3 regions of the Halalkalibacter lacteus genome follow, and region 1 is predicted to be linked to each of the others. Evidence: riboswitches for the same ligand, from Rfam matches in the RefSeq annotation. Region 1 holds a riboswitch; each other region holds the start of a gene.
What was found. A riboswitch is a leader RNA that binds a small molecule or an ion and turns the genes downstream of it on or off. The one in region 1 is predicted to bind lysine.

Region 1 (4,283 bases):
ACAACAACTACAATTCCTTGTTCTTGAGCTTCTTTTATTGCCTTAGCATTTTCTTTTGTAACTTTTCTTATATCACCAAGTAAGGTACCATCCATATCAATTGCAATTAATTTGATCAACTATTTCCACTCCTATATGTACAGATCTAAGCTGCATACCCATAACCAACAGCCTGGTTTAAATACTCCCACATTATTCATGTTATTTTGTTATTATTCTTGCTAGCTTACTTTTTGGAAGCAGTCATTCACTTTCACACACAAAAAAGCATGCTTTTACAGCATGCGAGTTAGGTGATACGCTCCACACATCTCTTCCCTTCATTTCTTTACTTCTTTTTATTCACTATTTCCCTTGTTCTTTCTTCGTCTTGCTGCATCATTTGTGCAATTTCAGTTAATGTTTCATCTGCTTCCTTTGATTGTTGATATTCAATGACGTGAGCTACTCTATTTCCAAGTATCATAAACCCCAAAAACAATAAAAAAAACAATGACAACGCTATACTTATTATAAAAGTAAACATTGAATATACCACCGTCCTTTGTACCATCTTACGGTGGAAATTTGGAGTTAATGCATACTTTTTCCTGCTTGCTTCATACTAGAGGAAACGTTTGTATATCGGAGGTTGATGTACTTTGCAAAAAAGGAAGTTAGTGATAATAATCGGGACAAGTTTCATGCTCGCAAGTTGCGGAGCTGACTCTGAAGCAGAAATTGTAAATGATATTGAAGCACAACAAACAGAAACTGAATACCATTATTATCCAAAAGCAGCGAGTATAAGAGATCAAAACAAAGAAAGTGTCCCTAAATACACCGCACTTGAGTCCTACGGTGATGAAGCGGGTCACTATATTAGTGAAACAGCTACAATATTAGAAAAAATGGCACCTTTATTTGAACAGAGTACCGTTCACACGACTGATGTGCAGGCTGTACTTACACAGGTAGAAGAACTGAGAGAAAAAAGTTCAATGTTCATTGATTTAAATAGACCTGAACTTTTTGACGGGTTACACCATGTACATTTATCAACACTTATCGAAGTCGATGCTTTAGAGAGAGTTTTGCTTGATATGAAAGAACCAATCCATCCTCTTCAAGTAACGAATGCTCGTGTCTATTATGAAAATGCCGTTATGTCCCACAAGCTAATGGAACGTGAATACCTATCTATAACGGAGGAATTAGGAATCCATTAATTCAATATTATTAGATAAAAAAGAACAGGGTTTTCTTTCCCCCCTGTTCTACCTTCTTCCATGCGCTCCATCATCTAGTAAATCAGCTAGATCCCCCACAGTTCCACCGATGGAATCAAATGGTTTATCAATTCCAACATGGTGTTCTATTGCATTCATTCGATTAATCATTTTCCGATTGGTCGTAATATATATGTTCGAAAGTTCTGTTACCTGTTCAACCTCTTGCTCAACCGAACGACGGAGTTTCACACGGTCTTGCTCATTTGATTCTAAACCGATGACAATTCGATTCCCATCAGTCATTACATGAGCGTCACGAACATTTTCTAATGCTTCAACACGAGCTTCAATTTTTCTTGTTAAATCTGTCGTTGCCTGCAGGTGCCTATTACTTTGTATTGTTGTTTTCTCATTCAATTGTGTATCTGTACTGTGAGGATATTTATCACGAATTATCCCAGGGCGGTTGTTTAAGATTCTCGGGCCTTGCTTGTTTATTCCTTCATGATCCATACTTAAGTTACGTTTCCCTGTTGTGTATGCTCCCTCATGTGTTAAGTGTGGAGCTGGATCCGTTAATCCTTTTGGAGCATCATCTGGAACCATCATATCAGAAAGCGGCCCCTCTAAATTACGAGCATGAGTTACGCCATACCCACTAAACCCTTCGTTCCGATTTGGATTTGCTCCCATCTCTTCCTTTTGAGGTAACGTGCAACCTGTTAAAAAGATTATTCCAATAAGCAGGTAGCTGACATATTTCATTGAAATCCCTCCTATCCCTATTGTGCGAAAGACTTCGTATTTTCAACCTGAAAAAATATAGAAATTCTTCATTTCCCACTGCAAATCTTGTCGGTTTTTTTCTGTTTTTCACTAATTATGACTACTTTAGAAGAAACACTTTTCAACATTTTTCTTTTGGTTATAATAATTTTTAAATAGACATTTTTTAGTCCACGCATTAGTGATAGCTCCAGGTTCAACTTCTAAGTTGTCTGTTTCTGTTTAAAATAGTAGAGGTGGAGTGGAAATAAATGTATGTAGAAATAGAGCAAAAGCGATTACAAATGTTGATTCTTGCCAAGAAGTATGGAATGACTGCAAAAGTTACCATTCAATGTAGTCAAGAACTGGACAAGCTTCTAAACTTAATACAAAGAAATTCTTAATAAACCATTGCATTCATTAAGAACATTTGGTAAGGTAAACACAAATTACGTTATATCTTACTTCATACTTTGAAGTGAGGGTAGAGGTGCAAATATCATTAGTATGTTAGTGAAGGAGAATGAGCTCCAATGAAGCTAACTGAAAGGGGTATTTGCCGAAGCTAATAACACTCATTATTTATTAGCTGGGACTGTTCTAAATAAGGACAGTACTGTCATATAGCAATCTTGCTATATGGAGGGCTATCTCACACATTGAATTGGTTTTGCTAAAATCGCTTAACCTAACAACAATGAGTAGAGGCCTCATTGTTGTTTTTTTGTGCCTCCCAGTAGCCCATCTAACCCATACGTACATGGAAAATTTTATGAATCGAGGGTGAATTGGATGAATTTTGGACGAATTGTAACTGCAATGGTCACACCATTTAATCAACATGGACAACTGGATGTTGCAGCAACAAAGGAACTTGTACAACATCTTATTGCAAATGGAACCGATGCTTTAGTAGTAGCTGGAACGACTGGTGAATCACCTACTCTTTCTACAGAAGAGAAACTCCTTCTTTTTAAAACTGTTGTGGAATCTGTAAATGGACAAATTCCTGTTATTGCTGGAACTGGATCAAATAATACAAATGCATCCATTGAACTTACAAAGCAAGTAGAAGAAATTGGTGTAGATGCGATTATGCTTGTTGTCCCTTATTACAACAAACCATCTCAAGAAGGAATGTACGCTCATTTTAGTGCCATTGCTAAAGCAACGAAATTGCCAGTTATGCTTTATAACATTCCTGGACGCAGTGCCGTTAATATGAGTGTTGAAACAACTTTACGCTTAGCTCAACTCTCAAATATTGTAGCGACGAAAGAAGCAAGTGGTGACTTAGATGCAATGGCAACGATTATTGAACATGCACCTGAAGGGTTCTCCCTTTATAGTGGTGACGACAGTTTAACATTGCCTATTTTAGCAATTGGAGGAACAGGTGTTGTGTCTGTTGCTTCTCATATTGTTGGAAATGAAATGCAACAAATGGTGCGAAATTACCAATCAGGACAAGTGACCGCTGCTGCTATGCAACATCGTCAACTTGTCCCGGTTATGAAATCATTATTTATGGCCCCAAATCCTACAGCTGTTAAAGCTGCGTTAGAAATGAAAGGAATCAAAGTTGGATCGGTTCGCTTACCTCTTGTCCCATTGACTGCAGAGCAACAACAAGAGCTCCAAACCGTTGTACATCCAACGATGAATTTCTTTGTAAGTTAAGATGTGGTTATACTTTCTTACCTTTTTTAAAAGCATGTAGCCAAGGGCTACATGCTTTTTTCATGAATAGTATCGTAAACTGTTCTATGTTTACTAATTGATTTTTTTAAATATCCTGTACCAAAAAATTGTCTTTCATATATACCCGTATCTGAGTATCTTATTTACCTTGTTCATTAATTAAAAGGCTCTTATAAAGGGAAAGAAAAAGAAGTGTCTCAATAAGCCATTTTTTAACCTTTGAGACACTTACAGTTAAGAGGTTTGCTCATCTGTTAAGATGGAAAGAGTTGGTTTTTCATACAAATTACGTGGGAAATTTGTTAATAGCTCCACACCCGTATTTGTGATTTGAATGGTTTCGGTAATTTCAACACCGTAATCGTTATACCAAATTCCTGGCATCAAATGGAAAGTCATATTTGGTTCTAAGATGGTTTCATCCCCTGGGCGAAAACTAACTGTATGTTCGCCCCAATCTGGTGGAAAACTTAACCCTACTGAATAGCCAAGTCTAGAGCTCTTTCTGTGACCATACTTACCTATTGTTTTACTCCAAACCCGTTCCACTTCTTCAGCTCCAATACCCGGTTGAATGAAATCAAGCGTCGCTTCGATCCCTTC
Region 2 (4,283 bases), on a different contig from region 1:
TAGTTACAAGATGAAATTCACTTAAAAGTAAAAAATATACCAGTTTTCGGGATTTTATTTTGATGATATTTTGATGGAGCAGGTCAGGTTTCTATGTCCGCCGGAAAACGTAAATTTATTGTCCAGCCAACAATATATGGTACTATAGAACAAAAGTCAAAAGGAAAGGAGGCGGTTCCATGATTTCTTTTGTTGTTGCAATGGATCGCAATCGTCTGATCGGGAAAGAAAATCAACTGCCCTGGCATCTGCCAGCGGATCTCGCTTATTTTAAAAGGGTTACAACGGGACACACGATTGTGATGGGAAGAAAAACGTACGAGTCAATTGGTCGACCTTTGCCGAAACGGAAAAATGTGGTGCTTACAAGAAGTGAAGGTTATGAAGCGGAGGGCTGTGAAGTTGTACACGACATTGAGGATGTTTTGCAAATGGCAAAGCAGGAAAAGGAGTGCTTTGTCATTGGTGGAACAGAAGTGTTCCGATTGTTTTGGGATTATGTTGATCGTCTTTATGTTACATATATAGATGAGACATTTGATGGGGATACGTATTTTCCAAAGATAGAAGAAGAACAGTGGGAAATTGCCTCAGTGGAAATGGGGAAAGTGGATGAGAAAAACCGCTACCCGCATGAATTCCGAACGTATGAACGAAAAAAGTGTTAGCCTTGTATAAATTTTTTGGTCAAACTGTCTCCCTTCCTGCATAGAAATGTGGTGAAGGGGGTTTTTCAGCATGAGAGCACCAAGAAGACATAGACCCCAAACTCGGAAAGGTCCGCTACCATTTCGTTATGTGCTGCTTTTATCTTTTCTTATTTTTGTTGTGTTGACAGTACAAGGGTTGTGGATAATTGAGAAGGGGATTCGGCCAACTTTGATGTCTATCGCTACAACAGAGACGAGAGTCATTGCAACAAAGGCAATTAATGATGCCGTATCGAAAAAAATTGCGAGTGATCTTAATCAGGAAGATCTATTTATTATCGAAAAAAATGCGAATGATGATATACAGTTGATCCAATTTAATACACAAATTTATAACAAAATATTATCTGAAGCAACAAACCGCGTTCAACGCCACTTGAAAGCGATAGAACAAGGAGAAGCCTTCGATGTTACATTTGATTCAGAAGGTAACAATGAAAGTCTTACTACTGAAGGTGGTATCATTTATAGCATTCCTCTCGGTCAAGCGACAAACAATGCCTTACTTGCCCAATTGGGACCACAAATTCCGGTTCGCTTCTCAGCGATTGGTGATGTGAAAACCGATCTTAATGCTGAAACGAAAAATACCGGAATCAATAATACGACGATCTCATTTAATTTTGATGTGATTGTTGATGTGAAAATCGTTATTCCGTTTGCAACAAACACCGAAGCCGTAAAAACAACGATTCCTGTTGGTTTTGTCAATATCCAAGGAAAAGTACCTGAATACTACTCAGATGGTGGAGGCGGAATGATTTTACCTGCTGAATTAAAAAAATCCTCTAACGGGAGTGGTCTAGACTTGGGTACTAGTGGTGGAAATTAACATTGTCTTTCATATCAAAACATGATACTATCCATAATTGGTAATTAAATAGAAGTGCCTCATTTACGATGAGGTAGAGGCGCGACTGCCATCAGTACCTTTTCTGAGGATGACAACGTTGAGGAAAAGAAAAAGGGGATGTTGCCGAAGTGGAAGTAGTGGTCAGGCTATTTCTGCTGGAGCTGCATTAAATAAATGCAGGGCTGTCATAGCTTGAAGCGATCAAGTTGTGGAGGACTATCATGATAAAGGGGATTCACTCGGCATTCACGGCGACAGTGGGTTAACCATTGTCGTTTTTTCTGTTTGAAGCTATGTAGAAGTAAGCACAGTTTACCAAAGTGAGCGCACGCTCATGAAGTCGTTAATAAATGAAGTGCCAGACATTTTTAGGAGGTCTTTATATGGAATCATCTATTTTTTCTTTAGTGCCTCCGATTTTAGCTCTTGTCATGGTTATTGTTACAAGACGTGTCTTAGTATCACTTGGGACAGGGGCTATTATTGGAGCGTTGATGTTACACAATTTTAATCCGCTTTCTGCGGCAGCCAATATTTATGGAATTGTTATGGGGATCATTTTCGATTATGAAGTAGAGACTGTGACATTTCAAACGGTAACTTGGGCGATCATAGATGAGGGGTTTGCCATTAATACGTGGGAATTCTTTATCATTCTCTTCCTCTTGTTATTAGGAATGATGGCGGCGCTCATTACGCGTTCTGGTGGAAGCTGTGCATTTGGTGAATGGGCCATGAAAAGAGTGAAAACGCGTGTAGGTGCTCAAATCTTAACAGTTGTATTAGGGCTGATCATTTTTATTGATGACTACTTTAATAGTTTAACAGTTGGAAATGTTAGTCGACCTTTAACGGATCGTCACCGCATTTCACGTGCAAAATTAGCATATTTGGTTGATTCTACAGCTGCGCCAATGTGTGTCATTGCTCCGATTTCAAGTTGGGGTGCCTACATTATTGCCATTATTGCTGGAATTTTTGCAACGCATTCGGTAACGCAGTATGAAGCGTTACAAGCGTTCATGTTAATGGTTCCGATGAATATTTACGCACTTGTTGCGATTGGTCTTGTAGTAGCTGTTGTATGGTTCAACCTTGATTTTGGACCGATGAAAGCTCACGAACAGCGCGCGATGAAAACAGGCGAATTGTTCAACCCCGGTTTAGGTGCTATTCCTGGTTCGCAAGAAGAGATTCAAGCGAGTAAAAAAGGAAAAGTTGGCGACTTAGTATGGCCGATTGTTGCGTTAATTGTTGGGACAGTCTTTTTTATGATTACAACTGGAATTCAAGGGACGGAAGGCGAAGCAACGCTATTAACGATCTTTGAAAATACGGATGTAGCAGCGGCTCTTGTGTACGGTGGAATTTTTGGTTTAGTGATTGCCCTTATGTTAAATGTGCGTAAGCCTAAATCAGGTACAGGACTAGGCACTTCACTTCTAGTTGGAATGAAGTCAATGCTTCCAGCTATTTATATTTTATTCTTTGCTTGGACGCTTATTTCCATAATCGGTGATCTTGGGACAGGAACGTATTTAGCGTCACTTGTCGAAAAGGCGAATCTTCATTCAATGTTTTTACCAGTTATTTTATTTGTGATTGCGGGTTTTGCCGCATTTTCAACGGGAACATCTTGGGGGACGTTTGGATTGTTGCTTCCGATTGCCGGTGAAATGGCTGCGGTGATTGATATTACGATGATGTTGCCGATGATGGCGGCCGTTCTTGCTGGTTCCATTTTTGGAGATCACTGTTCTCCGATTTCAGATACGACGATTCTTTCCTCTACTGGAGCAGGAAGTCATCACATCGATCACGTCGTGACACAGTTGCCATATGCATTAGTAGCAGCTGGAATTACGATGATCTCCTATCTAGTACTCGGAATGACAACAAGTGTTTTATTAAGCTTAGCAGTGGCATTTGGTCTTCTTTTTGCAACAGTGGTTGTATTAAAGAAAATGTATGGTGAAAAAACATAATGAATAATAGGGTCGCCTTCATTCGTTGGAGGTTGATCCTTTTTGCATTAGTAGTAGAAAAATCTATCAAAATTAATTAAATGTTTATGATCGAGTAAGAGGAAACTTAAACTAATAGAGATCGAAAGAAGGAGAAAACAGGGTATGTGCCTGTTAAGAAATAGAATTAACGTAAAAAAAGAAAAACCTCCTTAGAATATACTTCCTAAAATCTAAGGAAGAGAACGCTGAATACTTTAGGAATTAATAAAGTTGGCAGTCTCTACTTATCTGAAATCTATGTTTTTACAAAAATCTCTTTCGATTTTCGTTTCAGTTTTCGTAAGGATCTCTTTAGGAAAGCTGTCACATCTGAGCCATCTTTCACGCGCTCATACGTTTTCACAAATTTCTCTGCTGAACATGGATACTGCTCCCCATTCTTATCTGTAATTAGATAGTCGCCAGGATGGCCAACCATTGATCCTTCTGCAGTCTCGATCGTAATCGTTCTTGTAATTTTTACAGCTTCGATCACGATGGGTTTTGTTCGATAACGAGCCATCATTCACACCTCCTTTTTCCTCCTTTGACCACTCATCCCTAAAAAACATTCTATATTAATTCATCGTACTCAATGTTTATGAAAAATGTGACAAGAACCTACGCTACTTGAAACACTCCTAGTTATACGAAAGGAAAAAGGTGATATAACCGACCTTGAAAAGATCTTCGAGAAAGAGGAAATCGCTCCGC
Region 3 (4,283 bases), on a different contig from region 1:
CACTTCCAGATAAAGTTTGTCTTTATTACCACATTGGTCAGTGTTTAGCACCGTGTGTGGCAGAAGTTACTAAAGAGCAGAACCGAGTGATGGTTCAAGATATTACGAAATTTCTTCGGTCTGGCCATGATGAAATCAAAGGGCAGTTAACTGAGAAAATGATGAAAGCTGCTGAAGAAATGGACTTTGAGCGTGCGAAAGAAATTCGTGATACTCTTCAACATATGGATACAGTCATTGAAAAGCAAAAGATGATGGTTGGTGATCTCGTTGATCGGGATGTATTTGGTTTTTCGTACGATAAGGGCTGGATGTGTGTCCAAGTGTTCTTTATTCGCCAAGGAAAACTGATTGAACGAGATGTTTCGATTTTTCCTTTTTATAAAGATGCCTCTGAAGATTTGATGACGTTTATTGGCCAATTTTATTTAAAAAAGGAACATATTAAACCAGCCGAAATCTTACTACCAGATGAAGTGGACCTTGGTTTGATGGAACAGTTATTAGAAGTAAAAGCGCATCATCCGAAACGAGGAAAGAAAAAGGAGCTACTTGATCTTGCCAATCAAAATGCTGCGATTGCCTTAAAAGATAAATTCTCTTTAATTGAACGTGATGAACAAAGAACGGTTAAAGCAGTTGAACGTTTAGGGGAAGCGATGAGCATTGCCACTCCTTATCGAATCGAAGCGTTTGATAATTCAAATATACAAGGAACAGACCCGGTCTCAGCAATGGTTTCGTTTGTAGATGGAAAACCGAGTCGAAAAGATTATCGCAAATACAAAATAAAATCGGTAGAAGGGCCAGATGATTATGGATCAATGCGTGAGGTAATTCGTAGACGCTATGTTCGCCTTTTAAAGGAATCCTTACCTTTACCAGATCTGATCGTCATTGATGGAGGGAAAGGTCAAATAGCAGTTACCCAAGAAGTGATCGCTGATGAACTTGGCCTATCGATTCCAGTTTGTGGACTAGCAAAAGATGAAAAACATAGAACATCACAGTTGTTGATGGGAGACCCACCTACTATCGTTCCACTTAGACGGGATAGTCACGAGTTTTATTTATTGCAACGAATTCAAGATGAAGTACACAGGTTTGCGATTACATTTCATCGTCAAACTCGTTCGAAGACATTTTTTAAATCAGCGCTCGATGATATTCCTGGTGTTGGAGAGAAACGAAAACGTCAACTTTTAAAGCATTTTGGATCAGTGAAAAAAATGAAGGAAGCAACAGTTGAAGATCTAAGACAGCTTGCGATTCCAGAAAAAGTAGCAGAGGCGATTGTTGAGACGTTAACAGAAAAAAAGGAATAGTCTCAACAAAAAGGAGAAAGTCGTCCCTTTATCATAAAGAGTGCGAACATGTTGCAATGGCTCCACACGTCGTGCGCCTTTTGAGAAGAGCACTCAAAAGGCTTAAAAGATAACGACGGCTCCGCACATCGCTTCGATTTATAAACAAAAAGGGAAAGGTCGTCCCTTTTTGTTTATAAATCTCTCTTGCGTGATTTTAATTCCTTTGCTAGAATGTAAATCAATTGAATATGCCACACTTCAAATGAAGTGATTGGTAGAGGAGCGAAAACCAATAGTACGCTTTCTGATGGTAATGAGAACCGTTGAAGAGAGTTGAAAGGGGAATTCGCCGAAGTGCAAGAATAGTCTCATCCTTCTTGTGCTGGACCTATGTTGAAAAAGCATAGGGCTGTCACATACCTACACCCAATTGGTATGTGGAGAACTATCTCACGAGAGAAAAAGGGAGCAGTGTGGTACCGGACTGGTATGACTAGCAACAGTGAGGGGTTTTCCTTATTGTTGCTTTTTTGCATTCCATTATCCCTGTGAGGAATAAGGAGAGGACGCGGAAAATGGCAAGGATAGTACAGAAATATGGAGGAACATCAGTAGGGTCAGTAGAGAGAATCAAGCATGTTGCATCAAGAGTAGAACGGTCTGTTAAAGAGGGCCATGAGCTTATCGTTGTTGTATCTGCTATGGGGAAATCAACAGATGAACTCGTTTCGTTAGCAAATCAAATTACCGACGCACCAAGCAAGCGAGAAATGGATATGCTTCTTACAACAGGAGAACAAGTCACGATCTCATTACTAACCATGGCTCTTCATGAGTGTGGAATTGAAGCTGTATCGCTTACAGGATGGCAAGCAGGTATGGAAACAGAAGCAAGTCATGGCAATGCGAGAATTTCGGCTATTAAAAATGAACGATTGGAAGCAGAGCTTGCAAAAGGAAAAGTAGTTATCGTAGCAGGCTTTCAAGGGTTAAGTGAACAGGGTGAAATTACGACGCTTGGACGTGGAGGCTCTGATACAACAGCAGTCGCTATAGCAGCTTCACTAAAAGCAAGTCGTTGTGATATTTATACCGATGTAACAGGTGTGTATACAACGGATCCACGTTATGTGAAAAAAGCAAGGAAACTTCATTCCATTTCCTATGATGAAATGTTAGAAATGGCCAATTTGGGGGCAGGAGTTTTGCACCCACGTGCAGTCGAATTTGCAAAAAATTATGATGTTCCCCTAATGGTCGCATCAAGCATGGAAGACGTGGAAGGTACATTAATCGAGGAGGAAGTTTCAATGGAACAAAATTTAGTCGTACGTGGGATTGCATTTGAAAATGACGTTATAAAAGTGACAGTCAAAGGACTGCCCAACCGTATTGATACACTATCAAAATTATTTACGACGTTGTCAGAAAATCATGTGAATGTCGATATTATTATCCAGAATCAATATGATGAAGAGCATGTAAATATCTCTTTCTCAATTACGCAAAGCTCGTTAAAAGAGACTCTAGCTGTTTTGGGAAAAGCGCAAGAGGATTTACAGTTTGCTGATGTTTCTTTCGAGGAAGAACTTGCGAAGCTATCGATTATTGGTTCAGGAATGGTATCCAATCCTGGCGTTGCTGCAAAAATGTTTGATGTGCTTGCAAAGAATGATATATTCGTGAAGATGGTTAGTACATCGGAGATAAAAGTTTCTGTAGTCGTTCTAGGAGCAGATATGACTCTTGCCGTAGAGATGTTACATGAGCAGTTTCAATTAGCAGAAGAAGTACAAGTGGCTGTTACGGTTTAATCTGTGTGAAAGTGACAGGATCCGAATAAGTTAGTGCAATAGTGATGACTTGAGCTTTTTTGAAGGTCATAGAATTGTGAGTTAGTTTTAGGCGGCAGACCCTTGTAGAGAATAGACGAAAGGTTGTTTTTTGACCTTTCGTCTATTCTTTATTTAATAGTGTCTTTTTTATCTGTTTCGATTTTGATTAGGATCAAGCCATTTTTTTCGGTATAAGTCGCGCCGGAGATACAATTATTCCATGTCTCAACTTGCTGAGCTAGAAACCCGGCTTCTAATTGGTAACAACGTTGATCCGATTTGTTCATCCATTCACCGGTTAGTTCAAAAAGCTGTTCTTGTTTTTTTTCTTTTATTCTTGCGAGTGTTCCCCAATTCGCTTCTTCAAAAAAGGTGATCATCTCTTCAACTGTTGGAACGGGGTATTTACGCGCAAGAGACTTTCCAATCCAATATAAAATTGTATCATGGTCTTTTCCTAGTAAGTCTCTAAGCACATCGTTCCGAATTAAATCATACCCAAATCGATTTGTTTCTACTTCCATGTGGTTATGCACCTCTTCCATACTCTTGTAACCAATTACTTGGTCGAGTGTAAAACAATGTAAAGTTATGTAGCCAATGTGATTATGGCATAAGTTCAAAACAGTACTATTGATTTTTAAAAAGCCCGAGTGCGGTCTTTCTTATTGAAAATATAGCTACTACTTTTGATCATAAACGATGTCGTAATCACGTACAAGCATAATTCACGATAAGGAGAAACGGTGTCTTAAGGTTGAGAAGGGAAAATAGATATGAGTAGTAGAAAAATCACTCGAGTATGGATTAATTAGGACCAAGTAATTCGTTAGCTTGCGCTTGTAGCCTTGCTGTTTCTTAAATGGTATACTTAAGCGCGAAATGAACATGGAGGTACGTATTAATGAAATCAGGACTGAATCAATTCCTTTCTCCATTTAGGGTCATTATTATCGCCTATATTATTGCAATGTTTGTCTTTAGCATTTTGTTATATTTGCCAATTTCTCATTTACCAGGGGTCGATATTTCGTTTGCAGAAGCATTATTTACTTCTGTTAGTGCGGTAAGTGTCACGGGATTAACTGTTGTGAACGTTCCCGAAACATACAGTTACATAGGGATTATCTTTCTTGCATTG

Region 2: linked by a shared signal. The riboswitch ahead of SAZ04_RS13070 (Na+/H+ antiporter NhaC family protein) and the one ahead of dapA (4-hydroxy-tetrahydrodipicolinate synthase) in region 1 are both predicted to bind lysine.
Region 3: linked by a shared signal. The riboswitch ahead of SAZ04_RS01020 (aspartate kinase) and the one ahead of dapA (4-hydroxy-tetrahydrodipicolinate synthase) in region 1 are both predicted to bind lysine.

What each region holds. Positions count from the first base shown of each region.
Region 1 is NZ_JAWRVL010000007.1:44,886-49,168, forward strand. Features, by position in the region: gene SAZ04_RS06925 (Cof-type HAD-IIB family hydrolase) at 1-119, opposite strand, end outside; gene SAZ04_RS06930 (hypothetical protein) at 329-466, opposite strand; gene SAZ04_RS06935 (hypothetical protein) at 642-1,208, shown strand; gene SAZ04_RS06940 (YhcN/YlaJ family sporulation lipoprotein) at 1,257-1,976, opposite strand; gene SAZ04_RS06945 (aspartyl-phosphate phosphatase Spo0E family protein) at 2,249-2,383, shown strand; lysine riboswitch at 2,457-2,637, shown strand; gene dapA (4-hydroxy-tetrahydrodipicolinate synthase) at 2,772-3,659, shown strand; gene SAZ04_RS06955 (M24 family metallopeptidase) at 3,915-4,283, opposite strand, start outside.
Region 2 is NZ_JAWRVL010000016.1:58,149-62,431, reverse strand. Features, by position in the region: gene SAZ04_RS13080 (dihydrofolate reductase) at 180-668, shown strand; gene yunB (sporulation protein YunB) at 739-1,542, shown strand; lysine riboswitch at 1,609-1,790, shown strand; gene SAZ04_RS13070 (Na+/H+ antiporter NhaC family protein) at 1,947-3,548, shown strand; gene SAZ04_RS13065 (hypothetical protein) at 3,826-4,095, opposite strand.
Region 3 is NZ_JAWRVL010000001.1:210,286-214,568, reverse strand. Features, by position in the region: gene uvrC (excinuclease ABC subunit UvrC) at 1-1,325, shown strand, start outside; lysine riboswitch at 1,575-1,763, shown strand; gene SAZ04_RS01020 (aspartate kinase) at 1,883-3,121, shown strand; gene SAZ04_RS01015 (YslB family protein) at 3,271-3,666, opposite strand; gene SAZ04_RS01010 (TrkH family potassium uptake protein) at 4,047-4,283, shown strand, end outside.